One region of the Lysinibacillus sp. PWR01 genome, then DNA from elsewhere that is predicted to be linked to it. Evidence: riboswitches for the same ligand, from Rfam matches in the RefSeq annotation. Region 1 holds a riboswitch; the other holds the start of a gene.

Evidence for each region. Region 1 has a riboswitch for preQ1 ahead of ACEVFT_RS00580 (QueT transporter family protein). Riboswitches for the same ligand answer to the same signal wherever they lie in the genome.
Region 2: it holds a riboswitch for preQ1, as region 1 does, so the genes downstream of both, queC (7-cyano-7-deazaguanine synthase QueC) here and ACEVFT_RS00580 (QueT transporter family protein) in region 1, are expected to answer to the same signal.

Annotation. Positions count from the first base shown of each region.
Region 1 is NZ_JBHERJ010000005.1:3,866-7,284, forward strand. Features, by position in the region: gene ACEVFT_RS00570 (ABC transporter permease) at 1-410, opposite strand, end outside; gene ACEVFT_RS00575 (ABC transporter substrate-binding protein) at 496-1,518, opposite strand; PreQ1 riboswitch class I at 1,840-1,884, shown strand; gene ACEVFT_RS00580 (QueT transporter family protein) at 1,891-2,373, shown strand; T-box leader at 2,442-2,641, shown strand; gene trpB (tryptophan synthase subunit beta) at 2,701-3,419, shown strand, end outside.
Region 2 is NZ_JBHERJ010000063.1:4,270-7,688, reverse strand. Features, by position in the region: gene ACEVFT_RS12500 (hypothetical protein) at 581-766, shown strand; PreQ1 riboswitch class I at 1,024-1,070, shown strand; gene queF (preQ(1) synthase) at 1,195-1,695, shown strand; PreQ1 riboswitch class I at 1,719-1,762, shown strand; gene queC (7-cyano-7-deazaguanine synthase QueC) at 1,815-2,474, shown strand; partial or broken gene ACEVFT_RS12485 (6-carboxytetrahydropterin synthase) at 2,478-2,716, shown strand; partial or broken gene queE (7-carboxy-7-deazaguanine synthase QueE) at 2,696-3,256, shown strand; gene ACEVFT_RS12475 (VUT family protein) at 3,303-3,419, shown strand, end outside.

The DNA.
Region 1 (3,419 bases):
AAATTGCTCCAAAAAGCTTGAAACTTTGAAAAGATTGTTTCAGAGTTTAATAGTGGAATATTCGGGCGACCTATCGTATTTTCTGCAGTTAACCCCATGATGCGTAGATTAATCGAGTATAAAGCAATCATCATTAAAATCCCTGATAATAGTGGATTAATCTTTCCTTTCGTGTGAAGAATTCCTGTCATACATCCAGCAATAAATCCAGCAACAATTGCCACTAAAGTCGCTAAGATTGGGTGGTAGCCAAGCAAAACCATTGTTGCTGCCGTTGCCGCCCCTGTTACAAAGCTTCCATCAACCGTTAAATCCGGAAAATCTAACACCCGAAATGTTAAATATACACCAAGTGCCATAATTGCATAGATGATTCCTTGCTCCACTGCGCCAAATAATGCTAAAAACATCGTTGAATCATCTCCTAAATCTCTTAATTATTTATATCGCTTGTAAAATGAAGATAAAGCGGGGATAGTTCTCCCCCGCTTCGTTTTACTTTTCTAGAATTTCTGCACCCCAAGAATCTTTCATTTCGATTCCTAAATCATCCGCTACTTTTTTATTGATTAATAGTTTCAGATTTTGAGGATATTGTGCCGGTGTATCAGCAGGTGTTGCTTCACCTTTTAAAATTTTCACAGCCATTTGACCTGCTTCATAACCGATATCGAAATATTCAAATCCATAAGCAGCTAAACCACCACGTGCCACAGAATCTAATTCTCCTACGATTAATGGTAATTTATTCGTATTGGCAACATCAATTACCGATTCTAAAGCAGAAACTACTGTGTTATCAGTAATAATATAGAAAGCATCTACTTTACCAATTAGAGATTCTGTCGCTTGCTTTACATCTGCTGAAGTGGATGCTGATGCTTCTACCACCGTTAAACCTTGTTCATCCATAACCTTTTTCACTTCTGAAACTTGTGCAACTGAGTTTTGCTCACCCGCATTGTAGACCATCCCTACTTTTTTCGCACCAAGGTCTTTTAAGAATGCTACTGTTTTAGAAATCGTTTCAGGATGTAGATCAATTGTGCCTGTAATATTTTTCCCTGGCTTCTCCATTGAGTCGATTAACTGTGCACCAACAGCATCTGTAACCGATGTAAAAATAATTGGAATATCACTTGTTGCTGTTGCAGCTGCTTGTGCAGAAGGTGTAGAGTTAGCAAAAATTAAATCTACGTTTGCACTCACTAGATTGTTAGCAATCGTTGTGTTAAGGCTGTTATCTCCTTGCGCAATTTGTGGATCGTATTCAACTTTTAAGCCAGCATCTTCAATTGCTTTTTTAAAGCCTTCCGTTGCTGCGTTTAACGATGGATGCTCAACTATTTGAGTAATCCCGATTTTATATGTTTTATCGTCTGCATTTCCGCTCTCACTTGCATTGTTTGTTTCATTTCCTTTTGAATCTGTTGTACTAGAGCCACCACTACCACAAGCAGCAAGTAGTAACACTAATCCAAAAAGAAGGAATGATAGCTTCTTCACATTGCTTTTCACAAATAATCCCCCCGATTATGTTCTCAAATATCTACCGCACTTTATCCAAACAAAGTGTGAATGTATCGCTATATTATCGTTATTATCGAGCTCAGTCAACAACATTATGAATGTTCTGACTTTTAAAAGTGACAAAATATTTTAGTTTTTCATTCAATTTGGCGCTTTAAACCGCTAAACTACGCTGTTTTAGTTATTCTATTTCTTTTTTCAACATAGTAAAAAATATTTATGACAATTTTGCGACGATAGGACACTATAGACAAAGTCTGACATTTGACTTCTACTAGATATGTATAATAAAATATTTACTTGTGTGAAAGCACCGTGGTTCGTAACCATCCCACGAAAAAAAACTAAGGAGAAATGAATATGAAAATAAAATTTTTAGCAGCAAGTGGTATCATTGCGGCTCTCTATATTGCTGTGACCATGCTTGTTGCACCATTTGGTTTTACGGAGGTACAGTTCCGAGTATCCGAGATGTTTAACCATTTAGTAGCATTTAATCCACGCTTTGCCGTAGGGATTATTATTGGTGTATTGATCTCTAATCTATTTTCACCACTTGGCATTTACGATTTAGTGTTTGGTGTAGGTCATTCAATGATTACACTTGGCCTGTTTATTTTAATCTGTAAATTTGTCAAAAATATATGGGCACGTTTAATTATTAATACATTGCTATTTACATGCACCATGTTTATCATTGCCTTTGAACTGAACTTAGCCTTAGAGCTGCCATTCTTTTGGACTTGGCTAACAGTAGCAGCGGGTGAATTTGTTGTATTAGCTGTCGGTGCGCCGATTATGTATGCATTAAACAAACGCCTTCACTTTAATAATTTGATTTAACTGACGGGTCTTTTTAGATTCGTCTTTTTTCTTGACACTATTCTGAAAATATTCTACAATTCTTTCTAATAAATGCAAGGAAGAAGAGTAGTAGCAAGCATTGTTACTTCAAGAGAGCTGGTGGGCGGTGTGAACCAGTAGTACAGACTTGTGAATGGACTTCAGAGCAGCCTTATCAAATGTAAGGCCGATTTGCTCCCCGTTACCGGAGCAGGAAAGCGCGCAAAAATTGCGAATAAAGGTGGCACCACGGTTACTCGTCCTTTTTATGAGGGATTGGAGTGGCTTTTTTTTATGGGAAAATTAGCATAGAGGAGTCGAGTAAAGATGAGTACAGTAGTAGAGAAAAAGGGATATTTCGGTGAATTTGGTGGAAGCTTTGTTCCAAAGGAGCTTCAAAATGTTTTAAATATACTAGATGAGAATTTTCAAAAGTATAAAGAGGATGATGACTTTAAGCAAGAATTAGATTACTATTTCCGTGAATATGTTGGTCGTAAATCCCCACTTTATTTTGCAGAAAATTTAACAAAGCAATTGGGTGGTGCAAAAATTTATTTAAAACGTGAAGACCTTAACCATACAGGCTCACATAAAATCAATAATGTACTAGGACAGATCTTACTAGCCAAACGTATGGGAGCAAACCGCGTGATTGCCGAAACAGGTGCGGGTCAACATGGTGTAGCAACAGCTACAGCTTGTGCCATGTTTGGAATGGATTGCACGATTTATATGGGCTTGGAGGATACAAAGCGTCAGGCATTGAACGTATTTCGCATGGAGCTTCTTGGCGCGAAAGTCGTAGCGGTTGATAAAGGGCAGGGTCGCCTAAAGGATGCAGTTGATGAAGCATTTGCTGACTTAGTAGAAAACTATGAAACTACGTTCTATTTATTAGGTTCAGCAGTTGGTCCACATCCCTTCCCTACAATGGTTAAACATTTTCAATCCGTGATTAGCCGCGAAAGTCGTGAACAGATTTTAGAGAAAGAAGGAAAGCTTCCAACAGCGGTTCTTGCCTGTGTCGGCGGTGGTAGTAATGC
Region 2 (3,419 bases), on a different contig from region 1:
TAAGAAAAAGATTAAAACATATTTTGTCATAGTCTTTTCCTTATACCCACTTATCAATGTGGCGTCATGCTTCGAAGATATTTTCCATGATTTTGCAGGGGATCCAAATAGCCTCACTTCTTTAGTTCGACCCGTTCAGCTACCACATTCAATACACAGATAGATGCGGCTCCTAACTATTACTTCCTTATGAGTGACACACAGCACTCCGTTTGTCTCGAATGCATGCTACATAAATAATGGCACTTAAAGTATTAAATATATATATAGTTTACGTTTAATCTTTGTGATATTTAGGGTGTTTTTGGGAAAAATGTTTATATAAATTGCAGTTAATCAATACAAATCAGATCGGTTACATTTGCTTCATACAAATGTGCCTGTTTTTTTAAAAACTACCTTTACTTATGATTAGGTTCACCGTAATGTATCTAAATGAGGTTTATTCTTCTTTTCGACAGTAAAAAAACAGAGAGGCTTTCCAAAATACTAGAACAGCTTCCGATGCTCAAGTATTTTGTAGTTCCAAACTATTTTAAAGTTGTAATTCCTCAAGTTATAGAAAAAAAGGATGAATATAATGAAATATAATAAATCAATTATGCTAAAGCTAATCAATGAACATCGAACATTGCATGATGAATTAAAAAAGCTAAAATCTGAAATGGGTTTAGAGAAAAATTTTGCAGTAAAGGCATTGTATCATTCATATGTTGCAGAGGATGGTCCTTATATGAAAGAATATCAGGACTTAGAGCGATTATAAATCGGGGTGCTACTAACAAATGGTTAGAAGGATAATTGGAAATCTTTAGTTTAAATGATTCAAGAATTTCGGAAACATTTTTTCTGTTTTCATTAAAACCACACTTTATTATGATACAGTTCTCCGTGACTAGTCTAAGTGCAGTTTTCATAATGCTTGTAATTCGTATTCCATAGGGTAAGATTTTATAAAAAAATCTATTTGACGTGCTGTACTATTTTTTGTACGATATTGAAGAAAAGAATGCCCGGACTAGAACGGGAGAGGTTCATAGCTGATACCCTCTATAAAAAACTATGGAAACATGACAATATGCCATGTCCATATCGGACGTGGCTTTTTTATGTTTTTACTTATGTTTTAATAGACTGATTGGTGATGCCTCTCTTGAAAAGTGTTGGGAAACATTTTTACAAGGAGGTTTTTTTATGTCTGGCAGAAGTCATGAAGAAGGATTAAAAGATTTAACCCTATTAGGTAATCAAGGTACAAAGTATTCCTATGATTATGCACCTGAAGTATTAGAGGCAGTGGATAATCTACATGCCAATCGAGATTATTTCGTTAAGTTTAATTGTCCAGAGTTCACTAGTTTATGCCCTTTGACAAATCAGCCGGATTTTGCCACGATGTACATCTCGTATATCCCGGATAAAAAAATTGTTGAGAGTAAATCACTAAAATTGTATTTATTCAGTTTTAGAAATCACGGCGATTTCCATGAAGATTGCGTCAATATCATTATGAATGATTTAATTGCATTGCTTGATCCACGATATATCGAGGTTTGGGGGAAATTTACTCCACGTGGGGGTATCTCGATCGATCCATGGTGTAACTATGGGAAGCCAGGAACGAAATATGAAGAAATCGCCAATTATCGTTTAATGAACCACGATCTTAATCCAGAAAAAATTGATAATCGATAAATGAAGATTTGAATAGTTCAATCAAGAAAGAGGTTTTTAGCTACCCTCTTTAAAAAACTAAGAAGAAAGCAGCACTTTTTCTTAGAGTGCTGTTTTTTTAATATAAGGGAGTTTTATAGATGAAGCAGGAAAAAGCAATTGTTGTATTTAGTGGAGGTCAGGACAGTACAACTTGTTTGTTTTGGGCAAAAGAACGTTTTGAAGAGGTTGAGGCAGTCACTTTTGATTATGGTCAAAGGCATCGTCTTGAAATTGAATGTGCAAAAGAGATAGCGAGTGAACTTGGAATCAGGCATCATATTCTTGATATGTCACTCCTGAACCAGCTTGCTCCGAATGCTTTGACACGACAAGATATTGAAGTAGAAGACGGAGATAATGGTGAGCTGCCATCGACTTTTGTTCCTGGTCGAAATCTTCTCTTTCTTTCATTTGCAGGTGTTTTAGCGAGTCAAGTAGGAGCTAAGCATATCGTGACTGGCGTTTGTGAAACAGATTTTAGCGGATATCCAGATTGCCGAGATGTTTTTATTAAATCCTTGAATGTAACGTTAAATTTATCGATGGATGATTCTTTTGTAATTGATACACCATTGATGTGGCTGAATAAAGCACAGACATGGGAGCTTGCTGATCAGTTCGGGGCATTGGACTTTGTTCGAGAAAGAACGTTGACTTGCTATAACGGTGTCATAGCTAATGGTTGCGGTGAATGCCCAGCATGTAAACTACGAAAAAAAGGACTTGATGAGTATTTGCGTTATAGGAAGGAGTCTTAAGGCATGTCAGATTTTAAAATCGTCGAGAGACTTCAAAAAATTGATGTGGATATTCAAAGAAATCAATTGAACTATCATGCAAAGCGTGTTCTCGTAAGCAAGGAATTTACCTTCGATGCTGCTCATCATTTACATGATTATGAAGGGAAATGTAAAAATCGCACGGTCATACCTATCGTGTAGTATTAGGGCTGAGTGGCTACACAGATGAACGTGGTTTAATGACAGCGGAAGAGATTTGGTCTGAGTTGAAACGTCTGGGGGGCAATGGTTTTTCATTTGTCACGATTTCAGGAGGCAATCCTGCACTCAATCCGCATTTAGCAGAGCTCATTGCCATTTTAAAAGGAAATGGCATAAAAATCGGGGTGGAGACACAGGGGAGTAGGTGGCAGAAATGGATGTATGAGATTGATGAACTGACAATTTCACCAAAGCCACCTAGTTCTGGAATGACCACAGACTATTCTGTGCTTTCTTATATCTTCGAAAAACTTAAAGATCGAAACAGCAATCACCATGTATCCCTCAAAATAGTCGTTTTTAATCAAGAGGATTACGATTATGCTAAACAAATTCACCATCGATATCCAATGATTCCTTTTTATCTTCAAGTCGGTAATGATGATCTCACGACAACTGATAATTCACAATTAATTATGCATTTATTGGATAAATATCATGCGCTGATTGATAGAGTAATGAAGGATGAAGAATTAAGAGATGTTAAAGTACTGCCACAGTTACATGCCCTTGTTTGGGGGAATAAAAGAGGTTTATAGTGTGCCATTACGAAAAAGCTTTTAAATTTACTTGAGGAGTAATAGTATGAGCGTATTATTTTATTTATTATCTATTGTTATCGCTAATGTGGTAACGGCAGCATTTGCACCATTGCACTTTGGTATGTTTATTGTTCCGATGGGGACACTTTTAATTGGGGCG